2 regions of the Shewanella sp. KCT genome follow, and region 1 is predicted to be linked to the other one. Evidence: riboswitches for the same ligand, from Rfam matches in the RefSeq annotation. Region 1 holds a riboswitch; the other holds the start of a gene.

What was found. Region 1 has a riboswitch for lysine ahead of AYI87_RS05720 (Na+/H+ antiporter NhaC family protein). Riboswitches for the same ligand answer to the same signal wherever they lie in the genome.
Region 2: linked by a shared signal. The riboswitch ahead of lysC (lysine-sensitive aspartokinase 3) and the one ahead of AYI87_RS05720 (Na+/H+ antiporter NhaC family protein) in region 1 are both predicted to bind lysine.

Annotation. Positions count from the first base shown of each region.
Region 1 is NZ_LVDJ01000003.1:169,794-186,002, reverse strand. It holds gene AYI87_RS05745 (transporter substrate-binding domain-containing protein) at 257-1,060, shown strand; gene AYI87_RS05740 (thymidine kinase) at 1,207-1,785, opposite strand; gene AYI87_RS05735 (transglutaminase domain-containing protein) at 2,144-3,325, shown strand; gene AYI87_RS05730 (multiheme c-type cytochrome) at 3,932-5,986, shown strand; gene AYI87_RS05725 (M3 family metallopeptidase) at 6,171-8,315, shown strand; gene AYI87_RS05720 (Na+/H+ antiporter NhaC family protein) at 8,420-9,985, opposite strand; lysine riboswitch at 10,064-10,280, opposite strand; gene AYI87_RS05715 (electron transfer flavoprotein subunit alpha/FixB family protein) at 10,428-11,351, opposite strand; gene AYI87_RS05710 (electron transfer flavoprotein subunit beta/FixA family protein) at 11,352-12,101, opposite strand; gene AYI87_RS05705 (H-NS family nucleoid-associated regulatory protein) at 12,414-12,806, shown strand; gene AYI87_RS05700 (amidohydrolase family protein) at 13,161-16,209, shown strand, end outside.
Region 2 is NZ_LVDJ01000014.1:72,811-89,019, forward strand. It holds gene AYI87_RS17505 (mechanosensitive ion channel domain-containing protein) at 1-43, shown strand, start outside; gene corA (magnesium/cobalt transporter CorA) at 60-1,028, shown strand; gene AYI87_RS17515 (dienelactone hydrolase family protein) at 1,118-1,855, opposite strand; gene AYI87_RS17520 (2-hydroxyacid dehydrogenase) at 1,970-2,959, opposite strand; gene AYI87_RS17525 (hypothetical protein) at 3,178-3,594, shown strand; gene AYI87_RS17530 (class I SAM-dependent methyltransferase) at 3,569-4,120, shown strand; gene AYI87_RS17535 (hypothetical protein) at 4,146-4,433, shown strand; gene rluA (bifunctional tRNA pseudouridine(32) synthase/23S rRNA pseudouridine(746) synthase RluA) at 4,527-5,204, shown strand; gene asnC (transcriptional regulator AsnC) at 5,339-5,800, shown strand; gene AYI87_RS17550 (rhombosortase-dependent M36 family metallopeptidase) at 6,021-9,920, shown strand; gene AYI87_RS17555 (hypothetical protein) at 10,099-10,596, opposite strand; gene AYI87_RS17560 (succinylglutamate desuccinylase/aspartoacylase family protein) at 10,690-11,796, opposite strand; gene lysC (lysine-sensitive aspartokinase 3) at 11,793-13,151, opposite strand; lysine riboswitch at 13,281-13,457, opposite strand; gene AYI87_RS17570 (DUF3293 domain-containing protein) at 13,561-13,992, opposite strand; gene arcA (two-component system response regulator ArcA) at 14,570-15,289, shown strand; gene AYI87_RS17580 (S9 family peptidase) at 15,911-16,209, opposite strand, start outside.

The sequences.
Region 1 (16,209 bases):
AGGCGTCTTTCAACAGGTGCTAATCAAGGTGTTAATAATAAAGATTATTTTCACCTAATTCGTTGAATTTATGTTCACAAAACACCTTGTAACAGCTTTTGTTTGCCATTTACGTCTAATCCACACTATCATCATGGCCTTTAGCGACGACGCGCCTGCCAGGGTGGCCCATAGCGCGTTCGCCATCAAGATGACAAAACCGACTAGACTAAAGCCGTAAGAGTGAAATGATGAAATTAGCAGGCCACCTAGACTGATGCACTATTTTGCCTACAAGACGCAGCTCCTTGCTGCCCTCCTCCTCTGCTTAAGCCTGCCGGCGCTGGCGCAGCATACCCCAGCGACGCGCTGCGGTGTAGCCACTGGATTCCCCCCCTATCAGTTTTCCGCAGGCGGTGAGACCACAGGGTTTGATGCCGACGTGGCCAGGCTGATATTCAAGCGTCTTGGTATGCCGTTTCAGTTTCGGCAGCAGGCCTGGGATCTGGTATTCAATGAACTCAGATTCGGTGACATTGAGCTGATCGCTGGCATGGAGATCAACGCCCTCAGGACTAAGTTTTTCGACTTCACCCAGCCTTACTACTACCGATATGACGTGATCTTCATCCTCGAAGACAACCAGAAGATCACTAAGCTGGAAGATCTTCATAACCAGTTTGTCAGCGGCGATCGCCACTCTTACATAGAGACCCACTGGAAGGAGCTGGGGACTCTGTACGATTTTCGCATCATAGCCACCCCGAGCAAGGAGAGGTCGATGCAGCTGTTAAAAGAGGGCAAGATCCAGGCGGCCATCATGCCTAAGGCGGTCGGCCTCTATCTGGCGCAGCAGATGGAGATAGGAGTTAAGATACTGGACAATCCAGATCCCGGATCGCCGGTGGCCTTTGCCGTCAAGCGCGGCAATCATCAACTGCTGGCGCAGATCGACGAGGTGCTAGAAGCGCTGATCAGCGAAGGCGAGATCCAGCGCCTCTATGAGAAGTGGTTTCCCGAACATCCCCAGCGCCATGACGAGAAAGCCGACGAGGTGCAGGGCGTGCCACTCACCTCATAAACCTATTCATCTCATACTCTGACACAGCCCATAATCCCATGCAGCGGTTAGCGTCGCTGACGACCAAAGTATACTCAGAACATTAGGCCATTAAAAAAGCCACCCCAAGGGTGGCTACTTTACTGGCGCGATCACCAGGGCGGGTATTAATCCCAGAGGAATTCGCGGAAATGCTTACGGCAGACAGACTCGTAACTCTCGTTACCGCCGATGGCTACCTGCTCACCCTCTTTCATTGGGCGGCCTTCGCCATCGAGTCGCACCACCATGTTGGCCTTGCGACCACAATGACATATGGTCTTGAGTTCCACCAGCTTATCGGCCCAGGCCAACAGGTACTGACTGCCACTAAACAGCTCACCCTGGAAATCTGTCTTCAGGCCATAACAGAGCACGGGAATATCCATCACATCGACCACATAGGTCAGCTGTCTCACCTGCTCCTTGCTGAGAAACTGCGACTCATCGATCAAGATGCAGTGCAGGGTCTGCGCCTGACAGGCGGTTTTAACCATCTCGATCAGGTTATCGTCGCTGGCAAACACCTGAGCATCTGTCTCGATACCGATACGAGACGCCACCTTACCCACACCGTAGCGATCATCGATCGACGCCGTCATGACCAAGGTATTCATGCCGCGCTCACGATAGTTATAGGAAGATTGAAGCAGTGAGGTAGATTTGCCGGCATTCATTGCCGAATAGTAAAAATAGAGCTGTGCCAAAGCGAGTAGTCCCCTGATTATTGTTATCAAGCGATTCTATCACCATCTTGCGCCAATTAGCAGCGCCAAAGGCCTTAGCATTGGGCGATGCCGCACATTATCATGCTTTCCCCTCTCTTTATCCTTGACGGTAAACAAGCTCGAAGCAAAGCCATAGACAAAAGAGTGAAAGGGAAAAGGAGAGTTGAAAGGTGAAAGCTTAGGAGATAGACACTCGCCAATCGCCAGTCACCCGTAGCCAGTCGCCGATAGACACACGCCGAGCGATGACTTATTATCCAGAGTCAGCCTTTTTAAACCGGCCCCTTACGCGCCTACGGATAGCTCAGCAAGATAAAATAGTACTACAAGGAAAGTTATGTCTTTTACGCTAAAGCCCACACGTCTGTTCACCAAGATCTCAGCAATTCTTCTTGCCGCATTAAGCCTTGCCGCCTGCACCTCTGTGCCGACACCTGACTCTCAAGCGCCTTTGGCGCTACTCGACACACTGGATCTCAGCGACTTGGGCGAGCGACCCGACATAGTCTCGGTCGAGGAACTCCTCACTATTAACGACCAGGAGAAGGCACGCTTTCTCGCCTATTTTGAAGCCCATCAGGAGGTGAAGCGGCACCACAGGATCTATGACTATCTCGAGGGACGCCTGAGCACATTTAGCTATTATGGCAAGACCTACAGCGCCAACGAAACGCTCACACACAATGCCGGCAACTGCATGTCGCTGGCGATATTGACCAAGGCCTACGCCAGACTGGTCGGTATAGAGATAGATTATATCGAAGAGACCTCCTCGCCCCTCTTCTTCCAATCCGCTCAGCTCGGGGTGATCTCCAACCATGTCAAAACCAAACTGATGGATCCCAGCTTTGAGCCCAAGCCCGGCAGCTTCTATTTCTATGAGCCGGGTCTGGTGGTGGACTACTTCCCTAGCCGTAACAGTCTGTCCAAGGGCAACATCGACGAAGCCGAGTTTCTGGCCATGTATTATCAGAACCTGGCCGCCGACGCCCTGGAGCTGACCCATTATCGGCGCGCCGCCTGGCTTGCCATCGAAGGATTAACACTGGCGCCCGAGCGAGTGGAGCTGGTCAACCTGCTCGCCGTCATCTATCGTCATCTGGGCTCCCCAAAGCAGGCGGAGGCGCTCTATTTACACGGCCTCTCGTTAGCGGCCGACGATCTTAACCTTTTGACAAACTATAAGCTGTTATTGGCAAATCAAGGACGCCAGGATGAAGCCGCCAGCTTGCAGCGGCGCATAGATCAGGCCCAAGACCCCAGCCCCTTTCGCTGGCTCATGCTGGCCAACGACTATTACCAAGGCGCAGACTATCACACCGCCCTACGTTATTACACCAAGGCGGTGGAGCTCGCCCCTTACATGCCCCAAGGCTATGCAGGCCGGGCCAAGACGCTCTACCTCTTAGGCAAACAAGCTGAAGCCAAAGAGGCGATCACCCTTGCCATTGACAAGACACATCAGGTGGATCTCGAGCGCCGCTACCAGGCCAAGCTCGCCCTGCTATCCAGCCACTAAGCCTAAAAGGCGAAAGTGATTAGAGAGTAAAAGGATAACGAGACGGAGGAATAGGCGAGCTAGAGGCCTATTCCCTCGCTTGCAGGCCCCCTCTTAACTCTCAGCTTTTGGCGTTTGTCGCTTCGCCCTTTCCTATGGTTTACTCGACAATGCCCTTGCCCACTCAGTTGTTCCCTCAAATGTTCCTCCTAATGTCCCAACTAAAGTCCCTTCAGATGTCCCCAATGGGCCTTTAGCTATGCCCCAATTCAACATGTTACAAAAATGAAAACCAAAACTTAATTTAAACTTAATTCAAACTTAATTAACCTTAAATAAGTAGTTGATTTTTAATAAATTTAACAAAAATGAGATCTACCCCCAAAGAGATACACCTTCCTGTGAATTGGGTCAAATAACCAACAGAGATTTAACAATACACTCATTTTCGAATCGATAGCTTTAGCATCCATTTTCTTTATCAATAGATGCGTAGGCGTCGGTTTAAATAATAAATATAACCAGTATCCAAAAGGCTCAGGGTATGTGTTGAGACGAATGCCCTCCCCTGCAAGCAGTCGCCCTAAGGCATCACATCTGGCACTTTGGATCGAACGGAGATGAATGATGAAATTATTCACATCGAAAAAACTCGCCTACCTGGTCGCCGCCGTGCTGACAGGTGCGCTAGTAGGATGCAGTGGAGATGACGGTAAAGATGGTAAAGACGGAGTTGATGGTCAACCCGGCACACCGGGCGAATCTTGGAAACCACCGGTAGCCACAACAGCCTTGGAAACTAATGTTAAAGTAATTAACTATACATTTGGTGAAGGTACTATTAGTTACGAATTTGAGGTCACTAACGAAAATGGTGAGCTCGTTAACGGCTTGAAAAAAGCTGAGGGTAAAGTCGCTGCACTGACAGACAAAGGCTTTATAAATAACCGCACCGAAAGTCCAATCAACGAAGTAGAAGACAATGTTCATATCGGAGGTTACGGCGGGGTAAACATGGAGTCTTCCAGAACTCCCGACACCGAAGGGGCAACGCTTACTCAAATAGGCGATGGTCACTACGAATTCGTTCTCCCTTTGAAAGGCGTTAATGCGGGAACCGAAGGGATTGTTTGGCTACGTATCGGCGGCCATAGCGAATCGGGCATTGCTAGCTCAGGTAAATATGTGGTGAACAAGCCAGAAGGTGCCTTCTCAACCACTACAGAAGCCTGTTTCTCTTGCCACGTCGACTACTCAACCAGCCCGAATCGCCACTCAAGTTATGTGGCCCAAGGCATGGACGGTGAAGTCACCTTCGTCGAAGGTTGTATGGTCTGTCACGGCTCGGTCAGCCGCACTGCGGTTAACGAACAAGGCTTCTCAATAGGCGGCTACGCCAGCAATACCCTATCTAAGATAGGTCACATCAATCACCAGGAATTTGAGACCGGCTTTAGCGCCTTGAACTGTAGCTCTTGTCACAGTGAGCCAACCGTCAACGTCAACGTCGCTGGCCCAGGCTGTATCGACTGTCATGACACTGGCGGTATCCCTGGCGATATCGTTCTCGGCAATGGCTCAGATCTGCGAAAACTACACGAAGCCAAGAGCGCCATCACCTCTAACCAAGCGCTCAAAGATAGCTACAAGGTGACGGGCACGGCGCCAGCCTGGTTCCCAGACTCAGGTGCTGCGGGTCAATGGTGTACCACACTGTCGCTGTTTAAGGTCGATGCCGAAGGCAAGGAAACCTTAGTCGACCTACATGAACTGTTTGATGATACCCAGACAATTCATAACCCTGACAAGCCAATTAACTATGTGGGCTCATACCTGCACGGTGTGTATAACGACAGCGTGATTGGCCGTATTACCGAAGCCTATGATTACAGCTATGACGCCGAAGGTCGCAAGACCATGTGTTATGCGCAATCTGCAGGTCACGGTGTACCCCATGTGGTCGGCTCAACACCGGATCTATCGGCTTGGACTGATGCAGGCTTGATGGCATCGCTACGTGTCAGCTTCACCGCCAAAGACTACATGGGCGAAGAATCTGACGTGGTGACTATCCATGGCTACACAGATGTGGCATCACAATTCGATGGCGCTGTCACAGCCTACGAACGTCGTCACAACGTTGGCAGCGAGTCTTGCACCACCTGCCACAACAGCGAAGCCAACTTCCACAAGAATGGTAACTTTGCCGAAGGTGGTCTGGGCTGTGTAGCCTGTCACAACAATGGTCAGGATCGCCGCGCCGGCTACTCATCACCTGGCTTCGGTCCTATGGTGCACAGCATGCACTGGGGTGTGGGCAGCAAGAGCCTGGATGAGGACGGCAAGGAAGTGTCTAACTCTGCCAGCGTTATCGCGCCGCAGACCGGCTGTGTGGCCTGTCACGACAGCGGTGTGGTTGACCTGAAAGCCGTACCAAATCAGTTCATCAAGGCACGTGCCTATGGCGTAAGCGGCAAGATGGCCAGCCCAATCACGGCCAACTGTTACGCCTGCCATAACGATGAAAGCGCGCTGAACCACATGATGCAAAACGGCGGTACTACCACGGAAGATGTACCGGCTACCGAGTGGTACAAGCTCAGCACTACCGAGTCATGTGCGACCTGTCACGCCGAGGGCAGCAGTTTTGGTATCGAAAATTACCATAACTTTACCCGCTAACGCCTGAGGTGACAGCAAGGTAATTAAACATTATCCCTAGTTCCAACCAAAGGAGCCCTTCGCCAGGCTCCTTTTTTCTTGGCCCTGGTGCCATTTTCAGCCTGAGTTAATTTACAAAAGCTACATTAACGCCAAACTCGCCCACATAAAAATAACAATCGCAAATCTAAGGAAGTTGTACTAGATGAAATTGAATCTTATCGCCTTTGCCGTCGTCGGCGCCTTATCGACCACAGTCCTCCTCAGTGGTTGTCAATCAAGCAGCTCTACCACACAGGCCACCGCCAGCATCGAGGAGCAAAACCCGCTGATGCAACCAAGCCCCCTGCAATATCAGGCCCCAGATTTTAGCCAGATCAAGGATGAGCATTTTAAGAGCGCCCTAGAGCAAGGCATCAATGAGCATTATGCCCAGGTGCTGACCATTGCCGACAACAGCGAACCCGCCACCTTTGCCAACACTATCGTGGCACTGGAGACCAGCGGCGAGCTGCTGACCCGCGCCTCCAAGGTGTTCTATAACCTAACAGGGTCAAACAGCAACCCGGCGCTGCGTAAGCTTCAGGGCGAGATGGCGCCTAAGATGGCCGCCCACTCGGACAACATCCACCTCAACGGCAAGCTATTTGCCCGCATCGACAGCCTGTATCAGAGCCGCAACACCTTAGGGCTGACCGCCGAAGAGGTGCGCCTCATCGAGATCTACCACCAACGCTTCGTCATGGCTGGCGCCAAGCTGACCGAGGCGCAAAAAGCGCAGATACGTCTGCTTAACGAGGAGCAATCTAAGCTTACCAACGAGTTTGGTCAGCGTCTGCTAAGGCTCACCAAGGAGATCGCCGTCGTGGTCGACAGCGTCGATGAACTCAAGGGACTGTCAGACAGCGAGATCCGCGCCGCCAAGGCCGATGCCAGTGCCGCTGGCCATGAAGGCAAGTATCTCATCAATATCACCAATACCACCCGCCAGCCTATCCTGGCCAAGCTTGAAAACCGTGAGCTGCGCCAGAAGGTGTGGCAAGCCTCGTCGACTCGCGGCATGAGCGGTGACAACGAAACTGCATCGCTGGTTGCCCGCCTGGCACAGCTTCGCGCCGAGCGCGCCCAATTACTGGGTTACAAGAGCTGGGCCGACTACCGCCTGACGCCGCAGATGGCCAAGACCCCGGATGCCGTCTACCAGATGTTCGGCTCTATGGTGCCCGCCGTGGTGGCCAACACCCAGAAAGAAGCCGATGATATCCAGGCGATGATCGACAAGACAGGTGGCGACTTCACCCTGGCGCCATGGGACTGGGCGTTTTATGCCGAGAAGGTGCGCAAAGATAAGTTCGACCTGGACGGCGCCGCCATCAAGCCCTACTTCGAATTCAACCGCGTGCTGCAAGATGGCGTCTTCTTCACCCTAGAGCGTCTCTATGGTGTGACCCTCAAGCCGCGCCCGGATCTACCTGTTTACCATGAAGATGTGAAAGCCTACGAGATGTTTGACGCCGACGGCAGCTCTATGGCGATCTTCTACGCCGACTACTTTGCCCGCGAAGGCAAGCGCGGCGGCGCCTGGATGAGCTCCTTCGTGACCCAGTCTAAGCTGCTAAACCAGAAGCCTGTGGTGGTCAACGTGATGAACATCAAGAAGGCCCCAGAGGGTGAGCCGACCTTCGTCAGCTACGACGAAGTCACCACCATGTTCCACGAGATGGGCCATGGCACCCACGGCATGTTCTCTAAGGTGACCTACCCTAGCCTGTCGGGCACCGCCGTGTCCCGCGACTTTGTGGAGTTCCCCTCGACCTTCGAAGAAGATTGGGCGGCCCACCCCGAGGTGCTGGCCAACTACGCCAAGCACTATGAGACAGGCGAGGTGATCCCCGATGAGCTGCTGCAGAAACTGCTGAAATCACGCAGCTTCAACCAGGGCTTCGACACTCTGGAATATATGGCGGCGGCCCTGGTGGATCTCGAGTGGCACTCACTGAGCGCCGACACTCCGCTGCAAGATGTGGCCGAATTCGAAGCCAAGGCGCTTAAGAAACACGGCATCAATATCGCCGCCGTGCCGCCACGCTACAAGTCGACCTACTTTGCCCACGCCTTCCCGGGTGGCTATTCGGCCAGCTACTACGCCTACATGTGGAGCGAGATCCTGGCGGCCGACGCCTTTGCCTATGTGCAGACCCAGGGTGGCCTCAACCGCGAAATCGGCATGAAGTATCGCAAGACCATCCGCGAGGTGGGTAACAGCGTGCCACCTATGGAAGCCTACAAGGCCTTCCGTGGTCAGGCACCGACCACTGATGCCCTGCTTCAGCGCCGTGGCCTCAACTAATTCCTGCCTCAACTCACTCCCCAGTAATGGGGGTCACCCATAAAAAATGCCGCTCGATGAGCGGCATTTTTATATCAATTGAACCTTGATTTGGCGTAGCTGAATTAAGCCGGGCGATTAGCCTTATGGCGCAGCACCAGAACGCTCACCACAACCAGCGCACTACAGGCCGCCAGACCGGCACCCACGGATTCGGTGAAGCCCAGCACGGTATAACCCACCAAACTGATCCCCGCTACGATAAGGGCATAGGGCAGCTGAGTCAGCACATGGTCTATGTGATGACAGTTCGCCCCGGTAGACGACAGGATAGTAGTATCCGAGATAGGCGAGCAGTGATCGCCAAACACGGCGCCCGCCAGCACTGAGGCCAGCATAGGCAACATCATGTTGGTATGGGTGCCCATGGCCATGTCGGCGGCGATAGGCAGCATGATGCCGAAAGTGCCCCAGCTGGTGCCGGTAGAGAAGGCGGTCAGGCCCGCCAGCACGAACAGTACGGCCGGCAGCAGCGCGAAGGGAATATTACCGGTCGCCAGGCTGGCCATATATTTACCCGTCTCCATCTGGCCTATCACACCGGCGATGGTCCAGGCGAACAGCAGAATATAGATGGCGGGCAGCATAGAGCGGGCACCGGCAATCACGCCTTTAAGGATAAGCGCCTTATCCAGTCCCTGACTGACCACCAATACCAAGGTCGCGGCCAGGCCAACCACGGCGCCGAAGAAGAGCGATGAGGCAACGTCTGTCTTCTCGAAGGCACCAATGACACTAAAGGGCAGATTCTCCGCCGCCAAAGCGTCGGCACCGCTACCTATCATGAAGTAGATGGTGGCAAACACCAGCACAGTGATCGGCAGGAACAGACCTAAGATCTTACCCGAATCCGCCTCAGGCAGGTCGCTGTTAGCCCCTGGCGGCAGGCCCTTGGCCTCGTCATACAGGTTGCCCTTCTGGGCGTTGAGTTCATGCTGACGCATGGGTCCCACATCCAGCCCCATGAAGGCGACGCATAGCAGCAACACCAGGGCGAAGATAGCGTAGAAGTTCATCGGGATCATCTGAATAAATACGCTCAGATGACCGCTGTCGGTGAAGCCGTGGGCGGTGAGGATGCCGCCGATCAGCGCGATAATGTAGGCGCCCCAGCTAGAGACGGGCGAGATCACACAGATAGGCGCGGCGGTTGAGTCCAGCAGATAAGCCAGTTTGCTGCGCGAGATATAGTATCTGTCGGTGAGGGGTCTGGCGACACTGCCCACCACCAGGCTATTGAAGTAATCGTCGATAAAGACCACGCAGCCCAGGAACATGGTAAGCAGCTTGGCATCGCGTTTGTTGCGAATATGCTGGCGCGCCCAATCGGCAAAGGCCTTGGCGGCGCCGCTGACGGTAATGAGTGCGGTGATCATCCCAAGCAGAATCAAGAAACCCAGCAGATAAACGTTCCAGCTGTTTAGGGCGCCATCATCCCAAAACAGGCCCACCACCTGCTGTCCCAGGTATTGCCCCATATCCAGCGGTGAAAAATCGGCAATTAACAGTGCCCCCAGGAGGATCCCCACACCGAGTGAGAGCAGGACGCGGCGGGTAAAGATCGCCAGCAGAATCGCTACCACGGGCGGCAGCAAAGAAAGTGCCGAATCGGCATAACTCAAAGTTGTCATTGTAAAATTTTGTCTTCGTTAAAATACGAATGGAGGGCAACTGAACTGGTGGGATATAGCATGAGATATTACACCTGTCCTATCAGTAGCGCTCCATAGTGATACCCATTCTCGGTATACCTTCCACTTATCAATCCAGATAAGAAGCACTATGGCAGTGCTGCCTCTATTCGATGACAGCCCCAGCGGCAAGCCTTGATCAACTCCACCACTTCGGCACCAAATCCTTTCATATTCGCTTAACGGCATCACCCTAACGAATACTACTGATATTTAATGCACCTCTACGTCTCAGGACGCCTGCCAATGTCACTATCGGCAAACGTGAGGCACATAAAAACACAAGCGGCTTTAAGGACGCTACCTCAAAGCCGCTCCATGTGATCTATATCACACTAATTTTAGATGAACACCAAAGTGCTCACCAAGTATTTACATTTTATTAAAGAAGTTCGAGTAGCTTAGGCACTGCCTCGAACAGATCCGCTTCCAGACCATAGTCGGCCACCTGGAAGATAGGCGCTTCTGGATCTTTGTTGATCGCCACGATCACCTTAGAATCTTTCATCCCCGCAAGGTGCTGGATGGCACCCGAAATACCCACGGCGATATAGAGATCCGGCGCGACAATCTTACCCGTCTGACCCACCTGTAGATCGTTCGGCACGTAACCAGCGTCGACCGCGGCGCGCGATGCACCCAGTGCCCCGCCCAGCTTATCGGCCAACTGCTCAAGAATCGCGAAGTTCTCGGCGCTGCCCATGGCGCGGCCGCCTGAAACCACCACTGAGGCGGCGCCTAGATCGGGACGCTCTGACACAGACAGGGTCTGAGTCACAAACTCAACTTCGCCGCTGTATTCGCTGTCCAGAGTCTGCACCGAGGCGCTACCATCCTGACCTACCGCATCGAAGGCACTGGCGCGAACCGTCATCACCTTGATGGCATCCAGGCTCTGCACCGTCGCCATGGCGCTACCGGCATAGATAGGACGCACGAAGGTGTCTTCGCTCACCACTTCAACCACTTCAGAGATCTGCGCCACATCCAGAAGCGCCGCCACACGAGGCAGCACATCTTTACCGACGCTTGAAGCCGCAGCTAAGATGTGTTGATACTCGCTGGCCACTGAGACGATCAGCTGTGACAGGTTTTCGGCGATGGCGTTGGCATAAACGCCGCTATCGGCAACCAGTACCTGACGCACACCGGCAAGCTGCTTGGCGCTTTCGGCCGCGGCGCCACAGTTATGACCGGCCACCAGCACATCGACTTCGCTGCCGATCGCCTGGGCACAAGCCACAACCTTGGCGGTATCGAGTTTTAAAGTCGCATTATCATGTTCTGCTATTACTAGAATCGCCATTTAGATCACCTTCGCTTCATTCTTTAGCTTTTCCACTAGCTCCTCGACAGAAGCCACCATAATACCCGCTTGACGCTCGGCAGGCGGTGTCACCTTGAGCACCTTCTGGTGCTGCTTCAGGGTCACGCCCAGGCTGTCTACCGTCACGGTATCGAGCGGCTTACGTTTCGCCTTCATGATGTTAGGTAATTTGGCATAGCGAGGTTCGTTCAGACGCAGGTCTGTGGTGACAATCGCAGGCAGTGGCATCTTAAGGGTCTGCAGGCCGCCGTCGATTTCACGGGTCACCACAAGTTGTTCGCCTTCAACCTTCACCTCAGAGGCAAAGGTAGCCTGAGGCAGTCCAGCCAACGCCGCCAGCATCTGACCTGTCTGGTTGTTGTCGCCATCGATTGATTGCTTACCCAGCATGATCAGCTGAGCCTGTTCATTGGCTTGAATCGCATTAAGGATCTTTGCAATAGAAAGCGGCGCAAGCTCTTCGTCGGTTTCAACATGGATACCGCGGTCGGCACCCAGCGCCATCGCCGTGCGTAGCTGCTCTTGCGACGCCTTAGGCCCTATGGTTGCTACCACAATCTCGGTCGCAATACCTGCTTCTTTCAAACGTACCGCTTCTTCTACAGCAATCTCACAAAATGGGTTAATGGCCATCTTCAGATTTGCGGTATCGACATTTGTATTGTCAGCGTTAACCCTGACCTTCACATTAGCATCGACGACGCGTTTAACTGGCACCAATACTTTCATAAGGCTTCCTTCTTACGTCTTTATTCTGGATAACAAATAGTGCATAGCGAAACTATCACCAACTTATGCCACTTTACGTGCTGTTGACGTTAACGTCAACAGGAAGTCATCAGCAACTTTGTATCAGATCAAAAACAGGGTGTTTAGGGGGAAGTAAAGGGTCAAAAAGAGGCGAAAATAGAAAAGCTGAAATAAAATTTACATTAAAGCGTCAAATATTCATTTAATTCGTTTGATAAAACCTTTTTTAGTTTCTATTATTAGCCCTGTAATCCTATTTACTATTTTATTTTTAAGCAGGACATAATTAATATGAGCGAATTTCTAGATATATTGACGCATGGTCGTCGCTTTAAAGCTGCTGTTAAAGAATTGTCGGTAGAAGATTTAAAAGATGTAGCGGTTAAGCTTGAAAAAATCGTCACTGAGAAAGAGAAGCAAGCAGAAGAAGAAAGCGCGGTTATGGCCGAGCGCAATGCAAAGATAGAAGAGATTCGCCAACAAATGGAAGCTGTTGGTTTATCAATTGACGATTTAGGTACAGTGGCTGCTAAGCCAGCTCCTAAAAAACGTGCTCCACGCCCACCAAAATATAAAATTGAAGTGAATGGCGAAACGATCACTTGGACGGGTCAGGGTCGCACACCAACCGTATTTAAGAATGAATTAGATAAGGGTCGTTCACTCGAAGACTTCCTTATCTAAGCCTAAGCGCCCCACTTAGGGCGTCGCAAGCAAAAGCCAACCTCAAGGTTGGCTTTTTTATTTCTACTCTCTATTTGTGATTAAGCGCATTTTGCCCTTTTTGTCGCTCATTTACCTTGGCCATGTCTAGAGTATTTTATCTATCCTTATTTAGGTCATTCATTTAGGTCATTCTTCCGGCCATTATTCCTTGCTACTATTCCCGTCAAAGTTTGTCAATCAATAGCCTATCCTTTCGGATAACACCAGCCCTATGGTTTGACATAAACCGATACAGTTCCGCCCTTGGAAACTGTTCATGATATGGGATAATCTTGGGCTACTTTTGATCCCAGCCAATAATAATTAAACTCTATGCGAATCCATTTTCTCTCTGTGAGCGCGAGTCTGGCGGCCTGTCTCTTGGCGAGTCCGTACGCGATAGCGAATTCTCAATTAACTGATAACACGCCAAAACTAACGGCGCTGTCCCACGCCACCCTGATGATCGCCCCCGGCGAAACCAAGCAGGATGCCACACTGTTAATTGAAGATAATAAAATTAAAGCCATTATTCCCAACGACAAAATACCCGAGGATGCCTATGTTATCGACATGACGGGTAAGTTGATATACCCCGGCTTTATCGATCCCTACACCAATTACGGTATCGACTTTAAATATGACCAGCAGAAAGTGGCTCGCCCGGTATATGAAATTAAGCGTATCGGTGGCAACGCCGATAATGGTGCCGTGCACGCAGAGAAAGAGTGGTTTAACTATATTTATCCCGACCAGGAAGCGGCGAAGCAATGGATAGATAATGGATTTACCAGCGTACAAACCGGCATGTTGGATGGAATATTCAGAGGCCGGGCAGCGACTGTCTCGCTGGCGCCGTTAAAAGCCAATGACATTATTTATCGCGCAAAATCCAGCCACCTGCTCGCCTTCGATAAAGGCAGTTCGATTCAGGATTACCCCAACTCCTTGATGGGTAGCATCGCCCTTATTCGGCAAACTCTGGCCGATGCCAACTGGTATCAGGCCAATATCGATAAAGCGGACTCGGCCACCCAAGAGAAGAACATAGAGTTTAATATCGCGCTCGAACGCCTGAGCGATATAAGCAAGAGCCCTACGGTATTTGAAACCAAGAATTTAAATAACTTACTGCGGGCCGCTCACTTATTAAACGAGTTTAAATTGCCGGCGACTCTAGTCGGCAGTGGCCGAGAATATGCGCGACTCGATGAGGTGAAAGCCAGCGGCTTTAGCATAATTGCGCCGCTCAATTTTCCCGCGGCGCCCAATATTAAAGATGGCGATAAAGAGAGAGAGATAAGCCTGGCTCATCTGCGCCACTGGGAACGCGCGCCGAGTAATCCTCATGCACTGGAAACCGCCGGTATTCCCTTTGCCTTTACCCAACATGGCATCAAGGCCGACGCCTTCTGGCCTAGACTCAGACAGGCGGTCAAGCAGGGGCTAAGCCAAGAAACCGCATTGGCGGCGCTCACCACTGAGGCGGCAGAAATCGCCGGCATCTCGGCATTCAGCGGCAAGCTGAAACCCGGCTTCATGGCGGATCTTGTGGTCACAGATGGCGACATCTTTACCCAAGGCAAGATAGTCAGCGTCTGGCTGCAGGGCAGCGAGACCCAAAAAGTGCCCCGCGACAGACACTGGCTAAGCCAGGGCTATCAGCTGACCCTGGGCGAACTCACCCTAGATCTGGACTTGGTCGATGACGACAAGCTGAGCGGCACCCTGGCCAGCGGCGAGCAGGAGATCAAACTCAGCGATCTTAAGTATGCCAAGGAGCGTCTCACCTTTAATGCCGATCTCGGCGAGGCGGGTTACCCTGGCATCAGCCGTTTCACCCTCTGGTTCGACGCCCAGGGCATTCACGGCCGTATGCTGGACAAGGGCAATAGCCAACACCCCATAGCTGGTGTGGTGATGGCCAAAGACGCCATTGATGGCAGTGGTGAGAGTAATGAGAGTGATAACAGTGATGACCAGAAAACAACCGAGTCACCTGCGCCCGAACTCGTCTCTAAGCTGACCAAGCCCAACACCGCCTACGGCCTAACCGCGCAGCCCAAGGCTGAGCGCCTGCATATCAAAAACGCCACCCTGTGGACCTCGAGCGAGCAAGGGGTGCTGGAAGGCTATGATCTGCTTATCCGCGACGGTCGCATCGAGAAGATAGGCCAATCCCTCAAGACGCCATCTGGCTACCAAACCCTGGATGCCACGGGTAAACACCTGAGCGCAGGTATTATCGACGAGCACTCCCACATCGCCCTTAACGGCGGTACCAATGAAGATACCGACGCCGTCACCGCCGAGGTGCGTATCGGCGATGTGATCAATCCAGACGATATCGCCATCTACCGCGCCCTGGCGGGCGGGGTGACCACGGCGCAGATCCTCCACGGCAGCGCCAACCCCATAGGCGGACAGGCCCAGGTGATCCAGATGCGCTGGGGCGAGAGCGCCGAGGCGATGAAGCTCAAGCTGGCCCCCGCCAGCATCAAGTTTGCCCTGGGTGAAAACGTCAAGCAGGCCAACTGGGGCGACAACTACAACCGTCGCTTCCCCCAGAGCCGCATCGGGGTGAAGTCGCTGTTTGAGGAGGCCTTCAACGAGGCGCTCGCCTACGAGAAGGCCCTGGCCGACTATGATCGCCTACGCAGCAGTCAGCAACGCAAGCAGGTAGCGCCTAAGCCAAACTATCGCCTCGAGGCGGTAGCCGAGGTGCTACGTGGCGATCGTCAGGTACACATTCACTCCTATGTGCAATCTGAGATCTTGATGTTCCTGCGCCTCGCCGAGGCCTACAAGTTTAAGGTCGGCACCTTCACCCATATCCTGGAGGGCTACAAGGTGGCCGAGGAGATGGCCAAGCATGGCACCTACGCCTCCACCTTCTCCGACTGGTGGGCCTACAAGTTCGAGGTCTATGATGCCATTCCGCAAAACACCTGCCTGATGCACAACAAGGGGGTGCTCACCAGCATCAACTCAGACGACTATGAGATGCAGAGGCGCCTCAATCAGGAGGCGGCAAAATCCATGATGTATTGCGACATGTCGCCAACTGACGCCTGGAACATGGTCACCATCAACCCGGCCAAACAGCTTGGGATCGACCAGCTGACCGGCTCATTGGAGGAAGGCAAACAGGCCGACCTGGTGCTCTGGAGCGACTCTCCCCTCTCCGTCTATGCCAAGGTGGAGAACACCTGGGTGGGCGGCCGTCGCTACTTCGACCGCCAGCAGGATAAGCATACGCAACATGAGGTCGAGCAGGAGCGCGCCGCGCTGATCCAGGCGGTATTGACCAGGGATAAACCCGAGGTCCCTGGCGAGATACCAGAAGAGAAGAGCGAGCCCCAGTGGCACTGCGATACCCACT
Region 2 (16,209 bases), on a different contig from region 1:
CGAATCGCCCGAGAAAGACCATACTCAAGTACAAAGCGATTAACCGACAGGGGGCCGCGATGCTCACGACTTTACTCTATGATCCGCAAAATAATTCGCTCACCCGGGGCGATGCGTCTCAGGTCGCCAGCTGGCAGCAGAGGGACGACACCATACTCTGGCTCAATATCGACGGTGAGATAGACGATGAGTTGAGCGAGTCGCTGCAGCAGGATTTCGGTCTGCACCCATTGGCGCTACAGGACGCCTCGCGGGATCGCCATCCCCCTAAGATAGAGGACTTCGACGACCATACCTTTATTCTGCTTAGGGGCTTGTCGGCCGACTCTGACTCCATCAACTGCGACAACATAGTGCTGGCGCTGTTTGTGGGGCCGCGTTTCATCGTGACCCGCCACAGCAAGCGTTCGCTCTCCATCGAGCGCACCATGACCTCGCTGGAGGCTGGCGAGCTGTCGCTGCAAAACACAGGCGCCGTTGCGCTGAAGCTCAGCCGCTACGTGATCAAGCGTTATCATAAGATCCTGTTTGATCTCGAGAGCCGCCTGGAGGAGCTGGAAACCGTGATGCTCACCACGGCGGACGATAAAATTCTGGCCGAGGTGGTGCTCTACAAGACAGATCTCACCCGGCTGAGACGCAACTTTCACTACCATGTGGAGCTGTTCGACAGCCTGCGCGGCGAGCCCTCAGTGCCCTTCGACGACAGCCTCTACCATGAGATCAACGACGTGTGCGAGCATCAACACAGGGCGGCCAGTCTGGCGGACCTCTTCTATCAGGTCTCCAGCGATCTGATCGACGGCTACATCTCCATCAGCGCCCACAGGCTGAACAACATCATGAAAGTGCTGACCATCATCACCGCCATCTTCGTGCCGCTCACCTTTATCGCCGGTATCTATGGCATGAACTTCGAGTATATTCCCGAGCTGAAACATAAAGATGGCTACTTCATCGTCTGGGGGGTCATGCTCAGCATCACTGCGGTACTGATCTGGCTATTCAGGCGCCGCAAATGGCTCTAGCTAGCCTCTAGCGCAGATTGTCTCGACTAAAGTAAAAAGGCGAACCTTAGGTTCGCCTTTTTGTTCTATTAACTTTTTACGCACGCAGATTAGCGCAGCACTCGATGGAAGAAGCCCACCGCCTGCTGATAGATCTGCAGTGCCAACGCGGGATCGTATCTGTCTCCCTCATCACGCATAAAGGCATGCTGGGCATTGACCTCGAGATAGGTAAACTTGCGCCCCGTCTCAGTGAGTCTGTCGTAGATGAGCCTGCGTCCCTCGCTCGGCACATGGGGGTCTTGCTTACCAAACACCAGCACCAACTCCGCCTCAATATCTCCGGTGCGACTCAGGGAGTCATTACCCGGGTTGGCCGGCAAGGTACCTGAGTGGATGTCCGTAGGGTAGAGACAAAAGGCACCGACGACGTCGATATTGAGCGCGGCGCGGTAGGCCAGATGACCGCCGATACAGACGCCCATGGCACCGACCTGATTGGTGCAGAAGGGCTGGCTCATGGCAAAGTCGACTAGGGCCTGGGTATCGCTGTCGTGATGTTCCAGCGCCTTGGTAAACTTATCCTGATTGCCCTTGTCTTTGCCCTCATCATCATAGGCCAATACCGTGCCTATGGGATTGAGCTCATGGAAAACTTCCGGTACCAAGACCACGAAACCGTGACCGGCCAACATGGTCGCAGCCCTGGCGATAGGGGCGGTCTGCTGGAAAATCTCCGAGTAGAAGATGATCGTCGAGAACAAGCCCTCGCTGTCGGGACGATAGAGATAACAGCGCATCGTGCCCGTGGGCGTGTCTATGTCGTGAACTTCCTGTTTTACCATCATAATCTTGCCCTCAGGCCAATAAACTTATCCCTAAGTTATCAGCCTGGGCTCCCCTTGTCAGGTGAAACCCGGCTGACGAAACTAAAGAAGTGAAAGAAAGAGAAGTGAAAGAAGTTAAAATAGCTGGTTAGGACACGCTTCGCCATCGAGCAGCTGACGCACATTGGTCAGGCTGGTGTGAGCAATGGCGCCCAGCGCCTCTTCGGTGAGGAAGGCCTGGTGACCGGTAAAGATCACGTTGTGGCAGGCCGACAGGCGTCTGAACACGTCGTCCTGAATGATCTGGTTAGACTTATCCTCGAAGAAGAGCTCTTTCTCATTCTCGTACACATCCAGCCCGAGGGAACCAATCTGCCCTGTCTTGAGCGCCTCCATGGCATCGAAGGCATTTAGCAGGCCGCCACGGCTGGTGTTGATCACCATGACCCCAGGTTTCATCTTATCGAAGCTCGCCTTGTTGAGCAGATGATGGTTCTCTTTGGTCAGCGGACAATGCAGGCTGATGATGTCGCTCACCGCGTAGAGTTCGTCCAGCGACAGGTATTCGATGCCCATATCCAGCACCGCCTGGTTAGGGTAAGGATCGTAAACTACCACCTTACAGCCGAAGCCCAGCAGGATCTTGATGGTCGCCACCCCTATCTTACCCGTGCCGATCACGCCGACTGTGCGGCCATACATGTTGAAGCCCACCAGCCCCTCGAGGGAAAAGTTGGCATCGCGGGTACGTTGGTAGGCCTTGTGCACTTTACGATTAAGGGTCAGCATCAGGGCCACAGTATGCTCAGCTACCGACTCGGGCGAGTAGGCAGGAACGTTCACCACCCTGATTCCCAGGCGTTTGGCCGCCTCGAGATCGACGTTGTTAAATCCGGCGCAGCGCATCGCAATGATCTTAGTGCCATTTTTAGCTAGCTCTACCAATACCTCTTCACATAACGAATCGTTAACGAAGGCGCAGATCACCTCGAAACCATAGGCCAGCTTGACCGACTGCATACAGAGGCGATAGTCGAAATACTCAATCTGAGCGCCAAAGGCCTGGTTGGTGCGGTTGAAATGTTCCATGTCATAGTGCTTGGCACTAAAAAAACCTATTCTCATCTTAGCTACCTAAAAGTGATTCAACATTAGACAGAGATTTGTCACCCTAGTATCACAAAGCCCCTGCCAGTCTTGGCTCCATTATAGCCAAGGAAATATGTGACTTAGCAAAGATAAATCGCGCTTAGATCACGAAATAGTTAACTTTGTGAGCCGTCAATGTGTTTTATGCCGATTTCCTGCTAAGCTGGCGCAAATTTTCAGTCTTCTTTCGCCCCATGAGTCAAAAGCATAAGCAGATTTCCGAGAAAAAATTTTGGCTGCAACGCCTGAGCAAAACCAGCCTGCGTGCCCTGCATATCTTAGGCATAACAGGTGCCGGTGGCGGCATCTTACTCGGGGTGGATAAAAGCCTGTGGTGCAACTACTGGATCTTGGCCATGAGTACCGGCAGCTTGCTGATGCTATGGGAGGTGGTCAGAGACTGGCGCTGGCTGATCCAACTAAAGGGCGTGCTGACCCTGATGAAACTCTGCCTGCTGGCGCTGTTTATTCCCCTCGCTAACTACAAGCCCGAGCTGCTGATCGCCATCGTCTTGCTGTCGGTGATCGTCTCCCACGGCCCGGCGGGGCTCAGACATTTCTCGGTAATACATGGACGACGCCTCGATGGACGAAAAGAGATTAAGGGCTGAAGCCGCCCCGCTGCTGACGCTGCACCTCCAGCTTTTAGGGCTCGATAACCAGCTTTTAGGACAAGAGCATCATCTCCAGGTGCTCGACCTTGCCTGCGGCAGCGGGCGTAACGGCCTCTGGCTGGCCGCCCATGGCGCCCAGGTCACCTTTATCGACAGAGACCTTGGCAGGCTAGCGGCTGTACCTAAGCATTGTCAGGCCTTAGCGCTCGACTTGGAAAGCGGCGAGCCACAACTTCCCGAGTCGCGATATGACATAGTTTTGGTGTTCAACTACCTGCACCGCCCGCTGTTTGAGCTCATTAAAGAGAGCCTCAAACCCGGCGGTCTCATCATCTACGAGACCTTCATAGAGAAGCAGGCCGAGGTGGGCAGACCCAAGAATCCCAACTTCCTACTGGCCGATGGTGAATTATCACAGCGCTTTTATGGCTGGCAGACTTTGCACGCTTTCGAAGGTAATGTAGGCTGTGAAGAGACGCCCTGCTTCAAGGCACAATATATTGGCCGCAAACCGGCTAACTAGGAATTCACAGCGTTAAGGACGATAGATGTTTCCCTATCCCGAACAGTACCGACTCGCCGCGCCGCCATTGATCACCGCCCTCATGGTGTTATGGTCGATAGTGTCTCGCGCCCTGTTCGGCGACGACAGCGCCATCGCCTTCTACCCACTGTTTATGCTGTTTCCCCTCAACATCTTACTGCATGGCAAATTGATCTGGCAGGCCAAGGGAATCGAGCGGCTTGATCAGAGCATCTACGCCTTTATCCACCTCAGCCTGGCGTTCGTGGTCTGGACCTTTGCCATCATGCATGTCAATGGCCACAGCTTTTAGCCCCGCTAAACCACGCAAGATTCGTGGGTAGAACTTGCGCCGCCCGCACCCTAAAGGTATCTTTGCAGCCCGATTTAACACCCAAGGTTTGCCATGTCTGATTTTGTGTATGCGCCGCCCACCGATCCCTGGCTCGAGATCCTCCACGAGGATAAAGATATTCTGGTGGTCAACAAACCCTCAGGCCTACTCTCTGTGCCTGGCCGCGACCCCGCCTATCATGACAGCGTCTATACCCGCGTCCTGCACGATCACCCCAACGCCCAGATAGTTCACCGCCTGGATATGGCGACTTCAGGCGTTATCGTAGTGGCCCTCAGGCGCAGCGCCGAGCGGGAACTAAAGCGCCAGTTTCGCGATCGCGAAACCCATAAGATCTACTACGCCCGGGTCGCCGGCCATCTGAAGGCGGAGCAAGGTAGCGTCGACTATCCGCTGATCTGCGACTGGCCCAACCGCCCGAAACAGAAGGTAGATCATAGCGTAGGCAAGGCCTCTAAGACCCTGTTCGAAGTCGTCAGCCGCGCCAAGCGCTCGACCCTGGTTAAGCTCACGCCGATCACAGGTCGCTCCCACCAGCTGCGTGTGCATATGATGGCCATAGGGCACCCCATCCTGGGTGATAACTTCTACGCAGACCCGCTGGCGAAACGCCTGGCACCGCGTCTGCTGCTGCATGCCCAGTCGCTGAGCCTGACCCATCCCTACAGCAGGCAGCCTATGACCTTTAGCACGCCAATCCCATTCACGGATGTCACCGAGGAGCAATAGAGCCCGGTGTTAACTTATCGGCATTCACTGGGCCTGCTTCGCAATAAAATCTACATAATTCGTTAAAAGATTAGCAGTTAGCTAACCAATACCGTAAATTACCTCATAATGTTGACTTAAAATGGTATGTAGCAATGGATAGTTCATTTCAGCGAGACCAGCTCGACAACCAGATCCTCTCGGCGCTTATGGAAGAGGCGCGCACCCCCTTCGCCGAATTGGCCAAACGTTTCGGCGTCAGCGCCGGCACCATACATGTGCGGGTAGAAAAGATGAAACAGGCGGGCATCATCACAGGCGCCCAGATCACGGTAAACCCCAAGGCCCTCGGCTATGACGTCTGCTGTTTTATCGGCATCAACCTCAAGAGCGCCGGCGACTATCCCGCCGCCATCGCCAAACTCAACGCATTAGAAGAGGTCACCGAGGCCTATTACACCACAGGCAACTACAGCATCTTCGTTAAGGTAATGTGCCAGTCGATCGATGGCCTACAGCATGTGCTGATCAACCGAATTCAGTCTATTGATGAGATCCAATCGACTGAAACACTCATCAGTTTACAAAATCCTATCAGCCGCGCGGTAAAGCCTTAACCCAAGACCACTAGGGCTTACAGCCTTAGTGGATACGACTAATAAAAAAACACTTGCAACTTTTTCTTCTGCCAGCTTTAACTTTGGCAATCTTTTGTGTTAAAAAGAACAAGCCGTCAACACGACAGCAACAAAATAAGAAAGCATTAGTAACCAAAGTTACAGCAATACCAATAGTGTTTTGTGTCTCAAACACTTCTATTTGACAAGGAAAGAAGTTGTGAAAACTAAATTATCTCTAGCCATATCGGCAGCTCTGATATCAGGCGCCGCTTATTCAGTTGCGGCAATGGCAAGCCCGCAAGCAATCAATACTCTTAACTTATCTCCTGCCCAAACGCAAAACCTGAAGCAAATTCAGAGTGTTTCTGGCATGCGTGATCAGTTTGACCACAAAACCGGAAAGGGTACCTTTCAATGGGCTAAGAAAGGACAGCAAGCCCCAGCACTAGGTGCATTGGAGTACAAATATAAATTAGCCACTGCTGCCGATTATTACCTCAATGCCGTCACAGGAATTTCGACTGCAAACAAGGGCCCTTCTAAGGCAGTTCTTAAGAACATGCACGACAGCGGCCGTGGCGCAACTGTCGCCAAATATGTTCAAGAAGTTAACGGCATCGAAGTGTTCAATCGTGAAGTCAATGTCATGATGAACAGAGAATTTCAGTTGGTAGCAGCATCTGGACAATTTGCTAGTGTCACCAATAGTAGCCCTTCTATTTCTGGTCTGACAGAGGAATTTGAAGGCGCAAATGCCGCAGTAGAGACCGCCTTTGCCGATATGGGTGGTAACGCAGTTACACTGACAAAGCAAAAGAGTAATGACGCTAAATATCAATCATTCTTAGTGTCGAACATGTCAGGCTCTAAGCAGATCATTGGCTCACCGCGTGCTAAACAAGTCTACTTCGAGAAGAAGGGCAAGCTGGTTGCCGCTCACTATGTCGAATTAGAAGTTGGTGATAAGACAAGTGTAGATTCTGAATTTTATAGCTTTGTTATCGACGCAAACACCAACGAAATCCTATTCAAGCACAACCTAACTGCAGAAGACTCGGCATTTAATTATCGCATCTATGCAGATGAAGCTGGCGTGCCTTGGGATAGCCCTCACGGCAACGTTATTCCTGCAACTAGCGCAGACCAAGAGGATGCTACGGCTTACTTGGATGCGCCTATGGTAACTCTTACCCACGGCCCAATTAGCACAAAAGATGCTTGGCTAGCAGAAGATGCAACCGTAACCTCAGGTAACAACGTAAATGCCTATGTCGATGCCATTGCACCCGATGGATTCACCAATGGCGACTTTACTGCTGAAGTAACCAGCGCCAATACCTTCGACTATAAGTACAACACCAGCGAATTAGAAAGCTCTGTCAACAACCGTAAAGCTGCGGTAGTTAACCTATTCTATATTAACAACTACTTGCATGACGTTTTCTACGATCATGGTTTCGATGAAGCTTCTGGTAACGCCCAGGCACTTAACTATGATCGTGGTGGTATCGAAGGTGATGCTATTCGCGCCGAAGTGCAAGATAACTCTGGCTTTAACAACGCGAACATGCGTACTCCTGCAGATGGTTATTCTCCACTCATGCAGATGTACCTATGGGATAGCAAAGATGCCGTCAATGGCGAAGACTATGGCGTAACAGTCACCTCTGATGACACTGTCGGCCTGCTTGGCTCAACTAAACGCTCAGGCTTTGGTCAAGGACAATTTAACGTAGAGGGCAAAGTTGTACGTATCGATGATGGTGTTAATACTACAACCGATGGTTGCGATAAAACTGTGAACGGCGCAGACATAATGGGCAACATTGCCATTATCGATCGCGGCGCTTGTGCCTTTACCCAAAAAGTAAAACACGCTCAAGATGCGGGCGCAATTGCAGTACTCATTGCCAATAATTCTGGAACTGATGAGCCAGCACCTATGGGTGGCTCTGACGATACAGTGAAAATCCCTAACATGGGATTATCATTCAATGACGGTGCAAAGATCTATGCGCTTTTGGATGCAGGTAAAGATGTCACGCTCTCCATGTTTAATAACAAGCCATATAAGGCGAGTTCTTGGGATAACGCTATCGTTGCGCACGAATGGGGTCATTACATCTCTAATCGTCTAGTCGGCAACGCATCAGGCTTGATCAACCAACAAGGCCGCTCAATGGGTGAAGGTTGGGGTGATTTCCATGCCTTGCTGTTAGTATCTGAAGCTGACGATGCCAAGCTAGCCGGCAACGAGATGTTCCAAAAGGCCTATGCCGCGGTTTCTTACGTTGGTAGCTTCTACTCTGGTATTCGTAACTATCCTTACAGTACCGATATGAGCATCAACCCACTGACCTTTGCCAACGTCGAGCTAGGCAATGGTACAGGCCCAGACATCAATGGCAACGCTGAAGTACATGACGCAGGTGAACCTTGGGCTGCTATGCTATGGGATTGCTATGTTGCGTTAATCAACGATGAACGTCACTCATTCGAAGAAGCCCGTAGTTTGATGATGGATTATCTGGTTGCAGGCTATAAGATGACGCCAATCGCGCCTACTTATACCGAAGCCCGTGATGCGCTTCTTGCCGCAGCCTATGCAAATGATCCTGCAGATTACGAGCTGATGTTAGCCGCCTTCGCTCGTCGTGGTATGGGTTTTGGTGCGGTTTCACCAGATCGTTTCGATCGGAAACACACAGGTGTAGTTGAATCATATGAGACAGAACTTGCTACCTTTACGGTCGCCAATCATGAACTCAATAGTGATTTCGAAGGGCTCACCAATGGCTATTGTTCAAAAGACGGTATTTTAGATAAAGGTGAAACTGGCACTGTCGCCTTTACTGTTATGAACAAAGGTAGTAAGGCGCTAGAAAGCATAGAAGGTGTCGTTAAGGTTACTAGTGGTCAAGACGTAACATTCGCCAATGAAGGCAAAGTATCGTTTGGTGATGTAGGCATATTCGGTGAGGCAACTAACGAGCCAATTGAATTCACCCTAAACGACGCAGCCACTGCAGATGAAGTTACCTTTGAACTGTCATTCCCTGACCTTGATGACGAAATCAAAGCTCAGACCTATACACTATCGACTGCAGTAAATATGGACTTCAAGATCAAAGATATTGAAGGCAATATGTCGACAAGTGACATGGAAGACTTTGCAGGCCTGAAGGATTTCAATGAGGTAGTACTTGAAGGTGGTGATCTGGCGAAAGGCACTGCACAGCTAAGTAGCCGCTATGCAGCATATTTCCCTGTCGATACCCAGTATCTATACATTAGAAACAATGGCTTCTCATCCGATGTTGCTTATGAAACTAAGCCATTCACCGTAGGATACGGTGGTGACTTTACCATGAGCTGGTTCCACTATTTCGAAATCGAAAAGGGGTACGATGGTGGTGTCGTTGAAATCAGTGTTAATGGTGGAGATTGGGTTGACGTTACCAAGGTGGGTGGCACCTTCTCAACTACGGGTTACACAGGTGAGCTAGATGAACTATTGCCAGATCGTAAAGCCTTTACTGGTAAAATGGTTGCATTTGGTGAAACCGAAACCGTTAACTTCGGTACAGCGTTAAATGGCAATCAGGTACAGCTACGTTTCCGTATGGTTACCGACACCAATACAAGTGAATTTGGATGGATAGTTGATAACGTAACCTTCAACAACATCACCTCAAATGTTTTCTATGAGCAAATTGCTGGTGATACTTTCGCTTGTGAAAACCGTTTACCAACAGTGACTGCTAAGGCAAGTTCTACATTAGTAAAAGAAGGTGATGTGGTAACGTTATCCGCAACTGCAATTGACCCAAATGCTGATGACGTGCTGACATATAGCTGGACACAAGATTCAGGTCCTGCTGTAGAAATCAAAAATGCTACAAGTAACGAAGCAAGCTTCGTGACTCCCGCATTAAATGATCCAAAGGCGACATTAAACTTCACGCTTACTGTGAGTGATGGCACAGGAGAAGTGAAGAACAAGGTGAAAGTAAGCTTTGCAGCTGTATCTAAAGAGAAAACTAGTAGTTCAGGTGGTTCTTTAGGCTGGCTTTCATTGTTACTCATACCATTTGCTGCACTACGTCGTCGTAAGTAACATGGGCTAACTGTCACCAGCTTTAGATGGTGATCAAATATAAAAAAGCCATAACATTAAGTTATGGCTTTTTTTACGTCTGTTCTAAAGGAAATTACTTTAAACCACCAAAGATTTTCTCTAAATCAATTTCACCAATGTCAGGCCTTATTTCTAATCCCTTAGGTGTTATGACTTATCAGAAGCTATCTGATGTTTGTTTTCCGCTATAATCAATCTCTATTTCAACACGAGAAAAAGCATCGTTCTTGCGTAATGCTTGATAAAGTTTGTAAAAATCACCGCTTCCCTCTAAGGGGATTAATCTATAGGTTGACGTTGCGATCTCATTCACTTCATAGTGTTCAGTCACTCCCTTGGGAAACTGAGATGCGATTACGACAAAACTCCCTCTGATCAATCCAAAAGCAGACTCAGACAAGCTCTGAACAACACTTCCCTTCTTCAATACTCTATCGTTTGAACTAAATTTCACACCGTTCAATTCATAACTGTATTTTGAATTACTCTTCTCTTGCGGTGACAGAGAAGCTTCTTCCCTGTTCTCTGTTGAACTCAAGGCCAAAGTCGATACCTGTTTCATGTCATCTTGGCTTTCAATACTGACAGTATCAGGCTTCTCAGTCGAACAGGCACCCAACGTTACAATTAGTGATACTAAAATCCTTTTTTGCATTCGCTCCCCCTAGATTCCTTAGTTATCAATGCATTTGATGCAAATTGAGTGTAACACTAGTTGTTACTGGAATCTTACCTATATTGGCACAGACTAAAGCGCAAATACCTTAGTCATCACCTTATAGAGCTCTGTGCCTTGATATACTGACGCCGAGGCAAAATGCAGTACGGGTACGCAGTCCACCGGCAAACTCAGAGGCGCTATTGCGCCCTCCTCGCCATATCTGTCGACACGCAAGATGTTGGCGAGCGGTTCACCGGCGATGAGCGGCTGCCCAACCTTCGCCTTATACTCCACCAAGCCGCCTTGCGGCGCGTGATACTTCTTATAGTCTTTCAGATAACAGGCGTAGCGTGGCATCTCAGCTGGCTCAACCCGCTCACTTATTACGCCGCGCTGGCTGAGATAGGCCATGATCCCTTCGACATCAACCAGGGCATCGGCCAGATCGACATTCTCCTGACTACCAAGCTCCAGGGTAAAGGCCGAGACGGGCACCTCGATCTCGCGGTCCTGAGTGGCCAGATATTCACTCAACTGCCACCAGGGACAGAAAACAGACTCATCCATGGCCCCGCCAAACTCATTGGGGATCAGCAGGGTATAGGGGATAGAGAAGTACTTGGCGGCGTCTGTATCATACTCGGGACAATAGAGATGCTTACACGACTTAGGGCCCGTGTGCAGATCCAGCACGATATCCGCCTCATGGCCCATCTGCTGCAGGCTCACTGCCAGACGATGACCCGTGGTGATGCCCCATGGCTCATGCAGACGGCTATAGCAGCGCTCAACCAGCAAGGCCCTGAAATGGGCGATCAGCTCGGCATCGTTCAGATGTTTATGACCCTGATACCAGCTAGCAATATCCAGCTTATGGTCGAGATATTCACGGTTCCAGTTCACCCCAGTTATGGGATCGAACCGGCCCAAGGTAAACTCGCCACTCTTTTGATTGATCCCCAAAGGATTGGCCAGGGGCACCAGGGTGATCTTACCGCGCAGCTCACAGCGTTCGAGCGCCTGCATCAGCTGATAGATCACCGCATTGCCCTGCACCTCGGCGCCGTGGACGTTGGCCTGTATGTAGACACTCGGCCCTGTCTGCACCTCAGGGGCAAATTCAAACAGGTTTAGCTCGAGATCTTGGCCTGTTGCGAGCTCGCCAATCTTTAGCGTGGAACGACCCGGTTTCATAGCGACCCTTCAAACAAGTTTTGATGCAGGGCGCTGACGACCTGAGCCGCCTCAGACTCGGCCACCAGGACACATAAGTTGTGTGGGCTGGCGCCCTGACAGATCATACGCACATTGTGAGGCTCTAACACCTCGAATACGCGGCGACACACACCCGACGTGGTGGCAATCTTGTTACCCACTATCGCCACCAGTGCCAGGCCATCTTCGACCCGCACGCGGCAATGCTGAGACAGCTCCTGCAGTAAGGCCTCGCTCAGCAGGCTGTTTCCGGCCGAATCTGAGCCCGTCTTATCTAGCGTCAGAGAGACGTTTACCTCTGAGGTGGTGATTAAGTCCACACTGATCTTGTGCCGCGCCAAGGTGGCGAAGGTTTCGGCCAGGAAGCCTTGGGCGTGAAGCATCTGTAGGCTGTGCAGGTTAAGTAGCGTCTGGTCGCGTCGCACCGCCACGGCGCGATAGATAGGCTCGTCGTTCACCTGATGACGAATCCAGGTGCCACCGAGCTCAGGCGCCTTACTGGAGCCAACAAACACCTGAATCTTATGTCTGACCGCCGGCAAAATGGTTGCCGGGTGCAGCACCTTGGCACCAAAGGTGGCCATCTCGGCCGCCTCGTTGAAACTTATCTCAGGGATAGGACGCGCATTCGGCGCGAGGCGTGGGTCTGTGGTGAAAATCCCCGGCACATCCGTCCAGATCTCAACCGCAGACGCATCCAGCGCCTCGCCAAGCAGGGCCGCCGAATAATCGCTACCCCCACGGCCTAACGTAGTGGTGGCCCCATGTTCATCGGCGCCGATAAAACCTTGGGTCACGATACGCTGCTCACTAAGCAGTGGTAGCAGATGCTCTGTGCAAAGCTGCTTCACCGCTTCGATCTGCGGCTCGGCACGGCCGAAATGACTGTCGGTACGCATCACCTGACGCACATCGAAGGCGCTCGCCCGCTCGCCCTTCTCTCTCAGCACGGCAGCAAACAAGACTGACGAACACTGCTCACCCTGGGCAAGAAGTTCGTCTGTGGTCGCCTTATTGCGGTTTTGGGAGAGCGACTCGCTTAGGCTGGCAATCTTACTTAAGATGGCATCGAGGCGGGCGGCCACATCATGGGGCTGACCTAGTTCATCGAGGATCTTATATTGAATCGAGGCGATCGCCTTGAGCAGCTGCTGTCGACGCTCAAAGTCCACATGCTCCTGAGTTAGCTCCACCAGCAGATTAGTCACACCGCTCGAGGCGCTGACGACCACCACGCGGGTTTCAGGATTGGCCAATACGATATCGGCGCAGCGGTTCATCGCCTCATAATCGGCAACCGAGGTACCACCAAACTTAGCAACAACAATAGACATTAGCGCACCTCAACCCAAGTAGCTGACGATGACACAAAAGAAATAGATAACATTGAATACGCTCCGAACTTACTTCGTTCGAAGAGCCTGGTGCAAAGATGACGCACCCCAAGACGGGAAACAGCGATTGCCACCAGAAGCTCTCCACCAAAAAACAGGTGACAATCGGTGGGATTCAGCCCAGTCGACCGATAAATAGATGAAACCAAACATCTCTTTACCTCGGCGTTAATCTCCCTCATAAACCGTCAACGGAGTTTGGACTCCTCGGGCTTACTACCTAGTTAACGCTCCTCTTCTGTATCACTAACCTTAAGGTCAGGATGCAAGAAAACTATCAAATAACAGAATAAAAAGTCAACGATATTTTAGCTTGTCTTGATGAAAGCCTCTCAAGTTCCCCCGCCTGCTAGCGGCTGATGTCGGGCAGCTCGCTAACCAAGCAGACCCGGGCAGAAAACTTGCCCAGGGTGAGCTCGTCATACTCCACCAGACAAGGCACCAGTTGCAGCTCGTCCTCATCGACAAAATAGATGGCGTTTTGATTAAACACCTTACCAAGATCCACGGCTGCGGCCTTATCGATAGACACCGCCCAGCTCTTCTCCATATGGCCTCTGTCATTGGAGGCACCGATCAGGGCACGATAGGGATATTGAAGACGTTGAATATGACGTTGAAGCTGCTTGTCGAGGAGACGGTTTTGCGAGGGAGAAAGGTGTTGGCCTTTAGGATTATGAGCGGTAATGATTGCAAATGATAACGAAGGGGAGAAAGGTTGTGTAAGTAAGAACTGCGTTTGCTGATAGCATTGCCAAAGGTGTTCGCTTGCTGTACTCATCACTAAAATATTCCTAAATTAGATTCCGTCGATTATAGCAAAATTCCTCCGGCTTCCTAGAGGTGTGAGACAGGTCACTTTATTAAATTTTATTAATACCATTAAAATCATAAGCTTATGTGCGCAAATGTGATATACATCAAATCTCAAAGGAATTTTGTTAACATTTCATTTGTTAACAAATGACTAAAACGAGTACAATAAGTTCGTTGATTCACTTCCACTCATCTCACGATGAAATACTTTTTGTTACATCTTGTCGGCGACAAGGTCATTAAAAGTTAGTCAATTTCCTGTATAAAATGTGAGCTTAGGCTGATTTAGCATTTAAACTTGAAAATATTAGATAGTTAACGGAACTATTCCCAACTATTGTTAATCGAAGTGAGTAACAGTTCGCGTGTCTTTTGAAAGAGATACGAATACTTTACTAATCATGAAGTGTGTTGCTGTACCAATTGGGTTTGATAAAAGCACTACGTGAGTTCGGTAATTGTCGCGAAGACAGATAGGGCGCAGCAGCACCAACTAGCGCTCATGGTTAGAACAGTTTTAAACAAATATTAGGTAAATAAATATGCAAAACCCGCACATTCTGATCGTTGAAGATGAAGCCGTTACCCGGAACACGCTAAGAAGTATTTTCGAGGCTGAAGGATATGTGGTAACTGAAGCCAATGACGGCGCAGAGATGCATAAAGCCATGCAGGAAAACAAGATCAATCTTGTGGTAATGGATATCAACCTACCAGGTAAGAATGGTCTGCTGCTTGCGCGTGAACTTCGTGAAATCAATAACATCGGCCTTATCTTCCTTACCGGCCGTGACAACGAAGTTGACAAGATCTTGGGTCTGGAAATTGGTGCCGATGACTATATCACCAAGCCGTTTAACCCACGCGAACTGACTATCCGTGCACGTAACCTGCTGACTCGCGTCAACAGCACCGGCGGCGAAACCGAAGAGAAGAGTGCCGTAGAATTCTACCGCTTCAACGGTTGGAGCCTAGAGATCAACAGCCGCTCACTGGTGAGCCCACAGGGCGAGTCGTACAAGCTGCCCCGCAGTGAGTTCCGCGCCATGCTGCACTTTGTTGAGAACCCAGGCAAGATCCTGACCCGTGCTGACCTGCTGATGAAGATGACAGGCCGTGAGCTTAAGCCACACGACCGTACCGTGGACGTGACCATTCGTCGCATCCGTAAGCACTTCGAAAGCTTGCCAGATACGCCTGAGATCATCGCCACCATCCATGGCGAAGGCTATCGTTTCTGCGGTAACTTAGAAGAAGCATAAATCACATCCAGCTAGCGCAAATGTGATTCGATTAAAAAGCCAGTCTAACGACTGGCTTTTTTGTACATGGACTGTACTTATCCCCGGTGGCCAGGGAAGGCCATAGAGGGGATTTGTACATGGATTTTCTCTGTTTATGGAGAGTTATCCCCGGTGGCCAGGGCCTGAAATGTTCCAGACATTTCTAAACAGGGAAAAAGGGAATATCTAAAATCCTAGGGATGGGTAGCTTTGATATTTGCACCTACAAATTTTGTCGCACTGACCTAATTTACATCATAAAACTTCATTGCTTTGAATCGCCTGTCCGGCGAGGGATGTGCAAACACAATTTTGGCACGCCGAATTTCCATCCTTGGAGGCTCCTCGACGACGTCCTGTCGTCAAGGGCCAAAATCGTGTTTACACAGGTATCTTCTATCTCTTCGATTTCGCTTCTTTTGATTGATGCACAAAGGCTCTAAAACTAGGCTAACTAAGATTAGTTAGGTTTATTCGTACCTTATTAAAATTAATTCGAAACTAACTCAACTGTCTTCAGGACTGCTATTCCCACAAAAAGCCCTGCTGCTTTCAATAAGCAACAGGGCTTTTGTTTTACTAAGGCCTAGCGCCGATAGCTTAGTGTTTCAGCTGCTTATCGAGGAAGTCAGCCAGTGAGCGGTAGAGGTGGGTACGCACCTTCTCACCGCGCATCGAGTGCTTAGAACCGGGGTAATCTATCATCTGGAACAGCTTGCCCTCATCCTGCAGCGCCTTGTAGACACGGGTGCTATTCTCAAACAGCACGTTGTCGTCGGCCATACCGTGGTACATAAGCAGGCCAGACTGATAGCCTTTGACGTACGGCAGTACGCTAGAGGCCTCATAGCCTTCGGCATTGGTCGCCGGATGCGACAGGTAACGCTCTGTGTAGTGGC